Regions from separate parts of the Sodalis sp. RH22 genome, predicted to be linked through region 3. Evidence: predicted binding sites of a transcription regulator. Region 3 holds the regulator's gene; each other region holds the start of a gene.
The links. The regulator PurR, encoded in region 3, represses purine synthesis genes. The targets are predictions, from matches to a motif close to CANGCAAACGTTTGCNTG.
Positions count from the first base shown of each region.

Region 1: a site for PurR is predicted at 1,614-1,631, ahead of rbsD (D-ribose pyranase). Genes of this name have one in related genera too.
Region 2: a site for PurR is predicted at 1,582-1,599, ahead of ACL2XN_RS06530 (L-serine ammonia-lyase). Genes of this name have one in related genera too.
Region 4: a site for PurR is predicted at 1,564-1,581, ahead of cvpA (colicin V production protein). Genes of this name have one in related genera too.

Region 1 is NZ_CP178731.1:3,728,057-3,731,221, forward strand. It holds gene rbsA (ribose ABC transporter ATP-binding protein RbsA) at 1-1,173, opposite strand, end outside; gene rbsD (D-ribose pyranase) at 1,181-1,600, opposite strand; gene ACL2XN_RS16925 (hypothetical protein) at 1,798-3,165, opposite strand, start outside.
Region 2 is NZ_CP178731.1:1,438,100-1,441,264, reverse strand. It holds gene ACL2XN_RS06530 (L-serine ammonia-lyase) at 18-1,382, opposite strand; gene ACL2XN_RS06525 (CoA pyrophosphatase) at 1,855-2,433, opposite strand; gene pabB (aminodeoxychorismate synthase component 1) at 2,430-3,165, opposite strand, start outside.
Region 3 is NZ_CP178731.1:1,102,526-1,105,690, reverse strand. It holds gene ACL2XN_RS05045 (NlpC/P60 family protein) at 152-1,045, shown strand; gene ACL2XN_RS05040 (YnhF family membrane protein) at 1,109-1,198, opposite strand; gene purR (HTH-type transcriptional repressor PurR) at 1,436-2,452, shown strand; gene cfa (cyclopropane fatty acyl phospholipid synthase) at 2,898-3,165, shown strand, end outside.
Region 4 is NZ_CP178731.1:5,595,949-5,599,113, forward strand. It holds gene dedD (cell division protein DedD) at 1-781, shown strand, start outside; gene cvpA (colicin V production protein) at 1,638-2,138, shown strand; gene purF (amidophosphoribosyltransferase) at 2,160-3,165, shown strand, end outside.

The sequences.
Region 1 (3,165 bases), 2.6 Mb from region 3:
CTGCTCCATCGACGGCGTTTTGATATTAAATAAACGGATAAAATCCCCGACAGCCACCCGCTCGTCGGCGTGTTTCAGCCAACCGGCCTGATGGCTAAAGTAGCGCAGGGCGGTTAAAGTCATGTTTTCCTTTACCGACATGCCCAGCACCAGTCCGTCGCGCTTGCGATCCTCGGAAATATAGACAATGCCGTTGGCAAGCCCGTCCTGGGGCGACCTGGCGACCACGGCACGTCCGTCGAGCGTCACGCTGCCGCCGGTGCGCCTGGCGGCGCCATAGAGGGTTTTCATCAGTTCGGTACGGCCGGCGCCCATCAGCCCGGCGCAGCCCAGGATTTCCCCCTGGCGTAGGGAGAAACTGACGTCATGCACCCCGGGGCCCGACAGGTGGCTGACCAGCAGGCGCTCCTCGCCCGGACGCTGTGTGACGCGCGGATACTGTTCCTCCAGGCGGCGGCCCACCATCATTTCAATCAGCCTGTCTTCCTGCAGCTCGTTTACCGGCCGTTCGGCAATAAACTGCCCGTCGCGCATCACCGTGACATCGTCGCAGATCTCGAAAATTTCCTTTAGCCGATGGGAGATATAGACAATGCCGCACCCCTGCTGCTTCAGTTCGTTTATCACACTGAACAGCGATGCCGTTTCCGTATCGGTTAACGCATCGGTGGGCTCGTCCATGATGATCACCTGCGACTTAAAGCTGATTACCTTGGCGATTTCCACCATCTGCTGATCGCCAATCGATAATTCCCCCACCAACCGGTGGCTGCTATAGCCCAGGTTCAGGCGGCCCAGGAGTCGGTCCGCTTCGCGATACATCCGCTTCCAGTCGATGCCGCCGATACGGTTAAGGAATTCGCGCCCCAGGAAGATATTTTCGGCGATCGTCAGTTCAGGGATCAGGTTAAGTTCCTGATGGATGATACCGATACCGGCCTCCTGCGACGCCTTGGGGCCGCTGAAGGCAACTTCCTTTCCCATAAATATGAGCGTACCGGCATCCTTGCTGTAAATCCCGGTCAACACCTTCATCATGGTGGATTTACCGGCGCCGTTCTCCCCCACCAGCGCCATCACGCGGCCGGGATACACGGTCAGCGCCGCGCCGGAAAGCGCTTTGACGCCCGGAAACGACTTGTCTATCCCGCTCAGTTGCAGTAAGGGTTGCATAAATGCCTCAGAAGGTGACGCCGGAGCAGAGGATAACGTTGGCGAAGGGCGAGCACTCCCCGCTGCGAATAACGGCCCGGCTGTGGGCGGTCTGCGCTTTGAATGCCTGATGGCTGATATAGTCGATGACGATGGTATTGCCCTGCGCTTGCTCCAGCTGGGACAGCCCGGCCAGCAACGCCTGGTGCAGCGCGGGATTATGGGCGGCCATTTCGCTGGCGATTATCGCCCTTTCCACCTGCATCTCACTGGCCACGACGTCGAACACCTGTAAAAAGCCCGGCACGCCCTGGGTCAACGCCAGATCGATCCTGGCGGCTGTCGCGGGTATGGGCAACCCGGCATCGGCAATGACGATTTCATCGGTATGCCCCAAGCGGGAAATCAACGCGGAAACCTCGGCGTTGAGCAGTAATCCTTTTTTCATTGGCAGATCCTCCCAGCGAAACGTTTCGCTGGGCTGAAAATAATCACAAACGGGCCAAGCCACAAGCGGGAAACATCAAAAATGTGATCGCCATCGAAACGTTTCGCTGGACCAGGCGGCACGGCGGCGGCTGGCGTGACCACCGGCGCGTTGTTCATTATCGCCGGATAAAGAGCGGCCGCATCCTTGCCATGGCCTCAGGGCGCCATCTTTTGTTTGATCTCATAAATCACATCGTCCCATCTTTCTTCGCCACGCATGTTTAGACTGTGTTTATAGTCGTTGCCGCTGCGAAAAAAATCTTTTTTAATATCAATGATATCAATGGGGAAAAACATTTCACTTTCTGCATCCCACAACATATTCGCCCCATGGAGATCAGCGTGTATCATATTGACATTATTTAGTTTTTCCAGCATATCGACAAAGCGTTCAACTGCATCGTGCGGCAGGGAGCCCTCGGGAAGTGAATCTAACGTTATGCCGGGAATTTTGTACATTCTGTTATAAAAATTACCATCATTATCAGCAAATACCTTTGCCGATTCCGGGCCATAATATAAACGAAAGCTTTCAGCCTCCTTTTCCGCCAACATTTCAATATCTATATCGGCGTCGCCATCCGGATGTGGGCGCATCATCTTGATATACCAATTGGGATCCTGGCCATCCTGGAAAACGATACCGTAATCACCTTCACCAATCTGCGTACCGAGCAGGAGTTCAAGGTTAACGGATTCGTCATCGGGATCAAACACAGGCACTTTCCGCCCTTGCGCCGGCGCCACATTGACGGCGCTTTCATCAATTTTAAACCGTTTTGCCCAGGGAGGAATTTCACTAAACTGTTCAATATGCAAGGCAAACGAATATTCGTTAAACAGTCCCTCCTGGGGGAAATGGTATTGAGACAGCAGTGTTTTGGCCTGTTCAAGGTCGAACCCATCCAGGTCCTTGAGAATATCCACAGCATGCTTACGCGGCCTGAGTCCCCCCCGGCCGCTCATGCCAATCTTAAGGAGATCGTTAATCCTTTCCCTAAAATTTTCGACATGAAATTTATTTTTCTTGAAGCGAAGGTTGATTTTTCGATGATTATTCATCAGAAAAAACTTGTATGCGGTTTGCGGATATCTTTTCACTTTAAAATATTTATTTTTAATTTTCAGATATGAATTATTATTTATATCCCAGCGCAGGCCAAGCTTATCAGGCGTGGACAAATCGAACGCGTTGACGCTCTCCCCGACAATATCCTTGGCAATGGCGCGTCGCAGCGTTTTGGCGACATGGATTGACGTCGGCGCTTCAAACAACCAGCGGCGACCGTCAAACTCGACGGGATGGCCGCGCCGGCCAGGCATAGCCCGATTAAAAATTTCATATTTAAGGCCTCTTTTGGGCACTACCGCCGCGCGCACAGGCACTAATTCTCCCTTCAGCTCAACCACCCTCATTATGACATTATCACCCATAGCCATTGTGTCTTTTGACCTGACTTCAATAATTTTACCGGCACCATAGTGTTTGGGATTAAGGTTATCAACCTGAATATATTCATAGGC
Region 2 (3,165 bases), 340 kb from region 3:
GGTTGTGGATGATGAGATCAGTCGCACTGGACCTTGATGGCCAGGCCGCCGCGCGAGGTTTCGCGGTATTTGGCGTTCATGTCCTTGCCGGTTTCGTACATGGTTTCAATCACCTTATCCAGCGACACCCGCGGCGCGCTGGTGCGCCGCAGCGCCATGCGCGAGGCGTTGATGGCCTTGACCGAAGCGATGGCGTTGCGTTCGATGCAGGGGACCTGTACCTGGCCGGCCACCGGATCGCAGGTCAGCCCCAGATTATGTTCCATGCCTATTTCCGCCGCCACGCAGACCTGCTCGGGACTGCCGCCCATCAATTCCGTCAGTCCCGCCGCCGCCATGGAGCAGGCGACGCCTACTTCACCCTGGCAGCCGACCTCGGCGCCGGAAATGGAGGCGTTCAGCTTATAAAGAATGCCGATGGCGCCGCAGGCCAGGAAATAACGCAGGTAGACCTCGGGCGTGACCGGATCGATAAAATGATCGTAATAAGCCAGCACCGCCGGCACGATGCCGCAGGCGCCGTTGGTTGGCGCGGTGACCACCCTTCCGCCGGCGGCGTTTTCTTCATTGACCGCCAGCGCGAACATATTCACCCAGTCAATCGCCACCATCGGATCGCTGGAGAGCTTATCCGTGGAGACCAGCATGCGCCTGAGCGCCGATGCGCGCCTGGGCACCCGCAGCGGGCCGGGCAATACGCCTTCGGTATTTAGCCCGCGATCGATGCAGGCGCGCATGGTCTGCCAAATATCGGCGAAGTAATTGTCGATATCGGCGCGGCTATGCAGCGCCAGTTCATTAAGCATCACCAGCCCCGACAGCGACAGACCGGTCTGTTTGCACTGGTCGAGCAGCTGCTGGGCGCTGGCGAAAGGGTGGGGCACGGCGATCTGGTCGATAACCGGCTGGCCGAAATGGGCCTCATCAACGATAAAACCGCCGCCGACGGAATAATACGTCTGGCTGTAGATGACCTGTTCGCCAGCGAAGGCGTGAATGCGCATGGCGTTTTCATGCAATGACAGGTAGGAACCGTGGAATACCATGCCGCCTTCGCGGGGAAAATCCACTTCGTGCGGCCCGCCGGCCAGCATCAGGCGCTGGCGTTGCTCAACGTCGCGGATAAAGGCCGGCGCGGCGTCGATATCCACCGTATCGGGACGGTTGCCCGCCAAGCCCAGGATAATGGCGATGTCGGTATGGTGTCCCTTGCCCGTCAGCGATAACGAACCGTAAACATCCACGGCGATGCGCGTGACATCATTGAGCAGCCGTTTATCGACGAGATCGTCCACGAACTGTTTACCGGCTTTCATTGGACCCACGGTATGGGAACTGGACGGGCCGATGCCGATTTTAAACATATCGAAAACGCTTATCACGTTGACTCTCCTCAGAACTGATAAAATACGCATACCCGTGGGTAATGCAGTTAATTGTAATGACTCATGCCGGGTTAGGCTTGCGCTTTCGCATGATAAAAACTAATCCAAAAAAGCGCTTCCTTTGCGTTTGACGACCGATACGAAGCGGTCCTCTACCCCGGGGCGGCCTGGCGTCATGCTGGTTATGGCTAATCTGAAAGCAAGCCGTTGCCCGTGGATCATCTCCTTTCACGTGCGTGCCGGAGACGGTTTTTTGTCGTCAGAAATAACGAGATATACAACCTATATAAATGACTATGTTTAATTATTAATATGGAGTTATATTTCGCAAATATGGCAAAGATAGGAGATTGTAACGGTTTTCATCGCGTTGGGAAGTCTTTTATTGCCGGGACGCGATGACCATCACGGCGCGGGTTGGTAGGGATAGCGGCGGCCCAACCGGCGGCCGGGAACGAAGGGACGTGCGTTAAAGATGGATGTGTTGGCCCAGCCGATACAAAATCTGCGCGGTCATGCCCCAGACCATATGGCTTTGATACCAGGAAAAATAAACCTGCAGGTTTTTGGCGCGGCGCTGTATTTGCAGGGGAGTATAGCTGGCCAGGGATAACGCCTGGTGCAGGGGCATTTCAAACATGTCCGCCACCTCGTCGCGGCTGGCCCGGAAACGGGTGCCGGCCGCCAGCAGGCCGACGATGGGCGTGACCTGGAAACCGCTGCTGCTGTCCACCGGCGGCAGTTGCCCCAGGACCCTGACCGACGAGGCCGGGATGGCCACTTCTTCGTGGGCCTCGCGCAGCGCGGTGGCGATTAAGGACGCGTCTTCCTTATCCGCCGCCCCGCCGGGGAAGGCCACCTGGCCGGCATGCTTGCGCAGTGTCGCCGATCGGCGCGTCAACAGCACCGTCGGCTGGTGATGGCAGATGATGGGTATCAATACCGCCGCCCGGCGCTGGTTGCGCGCCGGCTCGCTGGGTTGCGGCAACTGCAGTTGGAAACGGGTGATGAAATCCGTAAGCGTCAGGGTGTTGTCAGTGCTGTTCATGGGCGATTTAACTCCAGCAGCAGCGGCAGTATCTTGGCGACCTTGTCCAGGGTTTCCTGGTATTCCGCTTCCTCGCAACTGTCGGCGACGATGCCGCCGCCCGCCCAGCAATAGATGCGCCCTTGTTCCGTGAGCAGCGTGCGGATGGCGATATTGGTGTCCAGGGTGGCGCAGCGGCTCAGGTAGCCGATGCTGCCGCACCAGGCATTACGGCGCTGCGGTTCGAGCTGGTCGATTAACGTCATGGCCTTGATTTTGGGGGCGCCGGTGATGGACCCGCCGGGAAAACAGGCGCGCACCAGATCGCACGGCGTACGATGGGGGGGCAGCCGCGCGGTAATGGTGCTGACCATATGATGGACTGCCGGAAAGGCCTCGATTTTAAACAGTTCCGGCACCCGGACGCTGCCGGGGACGGCGACCCGTCCGATATCGTTGCGCAGCAAATCCACGATCATCAGGTTTTCCGCCCGGTCTTTTGGCGATGCCGCCAGTTTTTGCCCTTGCAGCCGATCTTGCTCCGCATCCGCCAGGCGCGGCAGCGTGCCCTTGATGGGCCGCGTTTGGATCTGTCCCGCGTTTACCCGCAGGAACCGCTCCGGCGACAGGCTCAGCACCGCCTGGCCGGGCAGGCGCAAAAAAGCGGAAAACGGCGCGGCGTTATGCTCCAGCAGATGACGGAACGCCTGCCATTCATCGCCCGCGAACGCCGCGCTGAAGCGTTGTGCCAGA
Region 3 (3,165 bases):
CTGAACGCTGTTAAATGCAGCAAAATCGAACTTATTCACGTTTATACACAATAAGTAGTGAATTGATGATGCAATGACGAGGTAAATAGCTTAAATTCCTGTGAGGTGTTGATAACCCCCTATTTTGGGCCACATAAGGATAGCGTTTATCATGCGTTTATGCTTTACGCTTTTTGTGTTGCTTTTTACCCAGTTGTTTTTGAACCTGGCACATGCCGCGCCGAGCGCCGGCGTCAATGCCGATCAGCGCAAATCCCAGGCAGCGGCGGCAAAAACCGGCGACCGGCGCAAACGCAAACCGGTAAAAATAGCCAAGAAAAGCAAACCTGTCGCCAGCGCGCCCGCCGTCAGTGAAAAAGCCAGCATTAAAAAATCGCCGGAACCGGCGCATGAAAAAGCCGGCGTGAAACGGCCTTTGGAACCCGCGGTGGCGAAAACCGGCGCGAAGAAAAGCAAAACCTCCCCTCTTGCCAAGGCATCAAAAACCACGGCGACGAAAAAAATAGCCTCCTTCACTCCGCCGAAAAAAGGCTATAAAAAAGGTTACGGCCGGCACCGGATGATAAAAGATCAGGCGGCGGTAGAACTGGTGGCCAACGATCAGCCGATAAAGATGAGCGAGAGCCATAAGAAACGCTACCAGACCGCCAAGCTTACCGCCATGAATAAACTCCTCTCCCAAATGGGCAAGCCTTACCGTTGGGGCGGCATGTCGCCTAATACCGGCTTTGACTGCAGCGGCCTGATTTATTATGCCTACAAGGATGTGGTACGCATCCATATGCCGCGCACAGCCAACGAAATGTACCACCTGCGCGACGCAGCGCCGGTTAAGAAAGACGAGCTGGAAAGCGGCGACCTGGTCTTTTTCCATATTTCCAATCGCGGCGCGGCGGATCACGTCGGCGTCTATCTTGGCAATGGTCGCTTTATCCAGTCGCCCCGCACCGGCAGCGATATCCGTATCAGCTATCTGAGTGAGGATTATTGGCAGGATCATTACGTGGGCGCCCGCCGGGTGGTCACGCCGAAAAATATCCGCTGAAGGCGCGCCGGAAAAAAAAGAGGAGCCAAGGCTCCTCTTTTTTATATCTGAACCGAGAGGGTGTCAGTTCATGACGGCGGTAAAGCTGAAGACAATAATCACCAGCAGCGAGAACACCGTGGTCAGTAACGACATTTTTAAATCGCTGTCCATTCTATCTCCTTAACGTAAACCAGGGCGCCGGCCTTATCCACCGGCCCGCAGAGCAGTTATCGTCAGTTTGCCATAACAGCGATGAAAAAGCTTGCTCCCAACCTGTAGCCGCCACATTTAACACTTTCACTTTGGCGCGGGATGAACGAAAATTAACGGTTAATTCCACAGCGTCGGAAAGTGCTTGCGCCTTCGACAGACATTATTCCAGCCAGGGCGTACGGGAGTATCAAAGGCATGGCAACCATTAAAGATGTGGCAAAACGCGCTAATGTATCGACAACCACCGTTTCGCATGTGATCAATAAAACCCGTTTTGTTGCGCAAGACACTCAAATTGCCGTGCTGGACGCCATTAAACAACTGCATTATTCACCCAGCGCCGTGGCGCGCAGCCTGAAGGTCAATCGCACCAAGTCCATCGGCCTGCTCGCCAGCACCAGCGAGGCGCCCTATTTCGCCGAAATTATCGAGGCGATTGAGCACCATTGCTTTGCTCGCGGTTATACCCTGATATTGTGCAATTCGCACAATGATCTCGAAAAACAGCGCGCCTATCTGGCGATGCTGGCGCAAAAGCGCGTCGACGGCCTGCTGGTGATGTGCGCCGAGTATCCCGAAACGCTGCTGGATATGCTTGAGGAATATCAGCATATCCCCATGGTGGTCATGGATTGGGGTGAGGCCCGCCGTGATTTTACCGACACCATTATCGATAACGCCTTTGCCGGCGGTTATATGGCGACGCAATATTTGCTTAAACGCGGCCATCGCGCCATCGGCGCCATTCCCGGACAGCTGGCGCGCAACACCGGCGGCGGCCGCCACCGCGGCTATCTGCATGCCATGGCGGAGGCCGGCATCCCGTTAAACGACCGCTGGATTGTGCAAGGCAATTTCGAGCCTGAATCCGGCTACCTGGCGATGAAACAAATCCTGGCGCAAACGCCGCGTCCCACCGCGGTCTTCTGCGGCGGCGACATTATGGCCATGGGCGCACTGTGCGCCATTAATGAAATGGGCCTGAGCGTACCTGAGGATATTTCTATCATCGGCTACGACAACGTGCGCAATTCGTGCTTTTTCAGCCCGGCGCTGACCACCATCCATCAGCCTAAAGAGGATTTGGGCGAGGCGGCGCTTACCATGCTGCTCGATAGGATTACCAGCAAACGCGAGAACGCCAAAACCATCGAAGTCCATCCGTCGCTGATTGAACGCCGTTCGGTCGCAGACGGTCCCTTCCCCGCTTAAGGCCACGCGCCAGGCCCGGGCAACGGGCTGGCGCCTCCAGGGTCTGTTGCTATGTAAAGCGCCGTCCGCCTCGGACACAAGATTTTTCATATAATGATCTCTGTGCAAAGAGTTATTGTTTCAGCGAGAAATCATTAAGTTATAATGGGAAATACATTAGCGCGTTAGCTATTGTCTAAATTAAAATGCAGGCTTATACTCAATATCGTTAACAATTATAACGAGTTGTCTAATAAATTTGTATAAAAGTATGTCGTGTTTTCCAACATGACATCACCCTTTTATAAAGCGCCCGGCTAAGTCGCAGTCTAAGGTTTACTTTATATTCCTCTGTTGATGGTGATACTTCAGACACCACGGATAACCGTGGATTCTTATAAAGCCCGCAGGCATGGTGAGTGCTTTTCCTGACGGGGCACTGCAGAAGAAAGGTGATGGAGAAGCTATGAGTTCCTCGTGCGTTGAAGACCTGAGCTTTCATGATAATGATTGGTACCGTATCGTCCATGAATTGCTCTCTGAAGCCGGTATTGAACTCAATGGTTCAAGACCATTTGATATCCGAATCAAGAATCCGGGATTTTTTAAGCGCGTATTGCAGGATGGATCTTTGGGATTGGGCGAGAGTTACATGGATGGCTGGTGGGAGTGTGAGCGGCTGGACATTTTTTTCCAGCGTGTTCTCAGGGCGGGTCTGGAGAATAAACTTCCGC
Region 4 (3,165 bases), 1.3 Mb from region 3:
GGGGGTTATTGTCCTGCCCGGGCTGCTGGATGGCAAAAAAAAGCACTACCAGGACGAGTTTGCCGCTATTCCCCTGGTGCCTAAACCCGGCGACAGCGACGAGGCGGATGCCTCGCCGCAGGCCAACCAGGCCCTGCCCAGCCAGCCGCCGGAAGGCGCGGGGGCGGCGGTAGAGCAGGCCAGCCAGGCGCCGGATGCGGACGACTCCGACACGCCGGATGCCCCGCAGCCAGCCGCGCCGCCGGTGAAAGCGGCGCCTAAGGCCCCGCCGCGCGAGACGGTAAAAGCCGCACCGGCCAAACCCACCACCGCCGCCCGCCAGGAGCCGGTCAAACCCACCGCGCGACCTGAGCAAGCCAAACCCGTCGCCGCGCCCGCGCCGCGCATGGAACCGGCCAAGCCGGCCGCGAAACCCGAGGCCCGCACGGAAATCGCCGAGGCCAAACCCGTCGCGCCGCGCACGGAAGCGGCCCCTGAAGCCAAACCGGTCGCCGCGCCTAAGCCTGTGGAAAAGGAAACCCCGGAACAGGCGCCACAGGGACAAGCCTGGGTAGTGCAACTCGGGGCGCTGAAAAACGCGACCAAGGTAACTGAAATTGTCGGCAAGCTGCGCTTGTCCGGTTACCGGGTCTATACCGTGCCGTCGACGCCGGTGGCGGGGCAGATTACACGCATTTTCGTCGGGCCGGACGCATCGAAGCAAAAGCTGCAAAGCTCGCTGCCTGAAATGAACCAGCTCAGCGGCCTGAGCGGCCAGCTGCGGGCTTACCAGCCCCGGTAATAGATATGCGGCAGGCCCGCTCGCACCGTCCTTGCACAGGGCGCGTTAAAGGGAGAGCGTGCCAATGGGGTCGAATCGGGCGTGGTGTTCCCGCCCGACCGAGCGCCCCATGGCGCGGTAGGCCCGCTAGCACCGTCCTTGCACAAGGCGTGTTAAAGGAAGAGCGTGCCAATGGGGTCGAATCGGGCGTGGTGTTCCCGCCCGACCGAGCGCCCCATGGCGCGGTAGGCCCGCTAGCACCGTCCTTGCACAAGGCGTGTTAAAGGAAGAGCGTGCCAATGGGGTCGAATCGGGCGTGGTTTTCCCGCCCGACCGAGCGCCCCATGGCGCGGTAAGCCCGCTAGCACCGTCCTTGCACAGGGCGTGTTAAAGGGAGAGCGTGCCAATGGGGTCGAATCGGGCGTGGTTTTCCCGCCCGACCGAGCGCCCCATGGCGCGGTAGGCCCGCTAGCACCGTCCTTGCACAAGGCGTGTTAAAGGGAGAGCGTGCCAATGGGGTCGAATCGGGCGTGGTTTTCCCGCCCGACCGAGCGCCCCATGGCGCGGTAGGCCCGCTAGCACCGTCCTTGCACAAGGCGTGTTAAAGGGAGAGCGTGCCAATGGGGTCGAATCGGGCGTGGTTTTCCCGCCCGACCGAGCGCCCCATGGCGCGGTAGGCCCGCTAGCACCGTCCTTGCACAAGGCGTGTTAAAGGGAGAGCGTGTCGTCGCCGGCCTATCTTCCTGCGGCGATTGGCTTTTTTTAATCGCCGTTATTTATTTAACTTTGGGCAGGAATTCCGCTGCGCAAACGTTTTCGTTTTCTGATAGAATTCGCCGCGAACCAGCTTCGGGGCGGATGACCAAGGGATGCATGCATGATCTGGGTTGATTACGTCATTATTGGCATCATCGTATTTTCTGCTCTGATAAGTCTGATTCGCGGGTTTATACGTGAAGCATTATCATTAGTGACATGGGCATGTGCGTTTTTTGTGGCCAGCCACTATTATGTTTATCTTGCTATCTATTTTACCCGCTTTGAAGATCAGCTGGTTCGTAACGGTATCGCGATTGCCTTGCTGTTTGTGGCTACCCTGATCGTCGGGGCAATCGTCAACTACGTGATTGGCTCTCTGGTGGAGCGGACCGGTTTATCCGGCACCGACCGCGTGTTGGGCGTCTGTTTCGGCGCACTCAGGGGCATACTGGTCGTATCGGCCATGCTATTCTTCCTGGATACCTTCACCGGCTTCTCCCAGAGCGCGGACTGGCAGCAGTCCCAGCTTATACCGCAATTCAGCGGTATTATCAGATGGTTCTTCGACTATCTGCAAAGCACGTCGAGTTTCTTACCCAAGCATCTCACGCTTCGGTAACGCTGATGAGGAAATGACATTATGTGCGGTATTGTCGGTATCGCCGGATTTATGCCGGTCAACCAGTCGATTTATGACGCGTTAACGGTGCTCCAGCACCGTGGGCAGGATGCCGCAGGCATCGTCACCATTGATGCATTGGATTGCTTTCGCCTGCGCAAAGCCAATGGCCTGGTGAAGGATGTATTTGAAGCACGCCACATGCAGCGTTTGCAGGGGAACATGGGCATCGGCCATGTACGTTACCCCACCGCCGGCAGTTCCAGCGCCTCCGAGGCGCAACCCTTCTATGTCAATTCCCCGTTCGGCATCACCCTGGCGCATAACGGCAACCTGACCAACGCCCACGAATTACGCAAAAAATTATTCGAAAAAGGACGCCGGCATATCAATACCACGTCCGATTCGGAAATCTTGCTGAATATCCTGGCCAGCGAACTGGACCGCTTCCCGGACTACCCGCTGGAAGCCGATGATATCTTCGCGGCGGTTGCGGCCACCCACCAGCAGATCCGCGGCGCCTATGCCGTGGTCGGCATGATTATCGGCCATGGCCTGATTGCGTTTCGCGATCCGAACGGCATCCGTCCCCTGGTTATCGGCAAGCGCACCCTCGCCGACGGACGCAACGAATACATGGTGGCTTCCGAAAGCGTGGCGCTTGATACGCTGGACTTTGAGTTCCTGCGCGACGTGGCGCCGGGCGAGGCGGTGTATATCACTGAAGCGGGCCAACTGTTCACCCGCCAGTGCGCCGAAAACCCCCAAAGCCATCCGTGCCTGTTCGAATATGTCTATTTTGCCCGCCCGGATTCCTTTATCGATAAAATTTCGGTCTACAGCGCCCGCGTGCGCATGGGGCAAAAACTGGGCGAAAAAATCGCCCGTGAATGGGAAGACCTGGATATCGACGTGGTGATCCCCATCCCGGAAACATCCTGCGATATCGCGCTCGAAATCGCCCGCATCCTCAACCTGCCTTACCGCCAGGGTTTTGTAAAAAACCGCTACGTGGGCCGTACCTTTA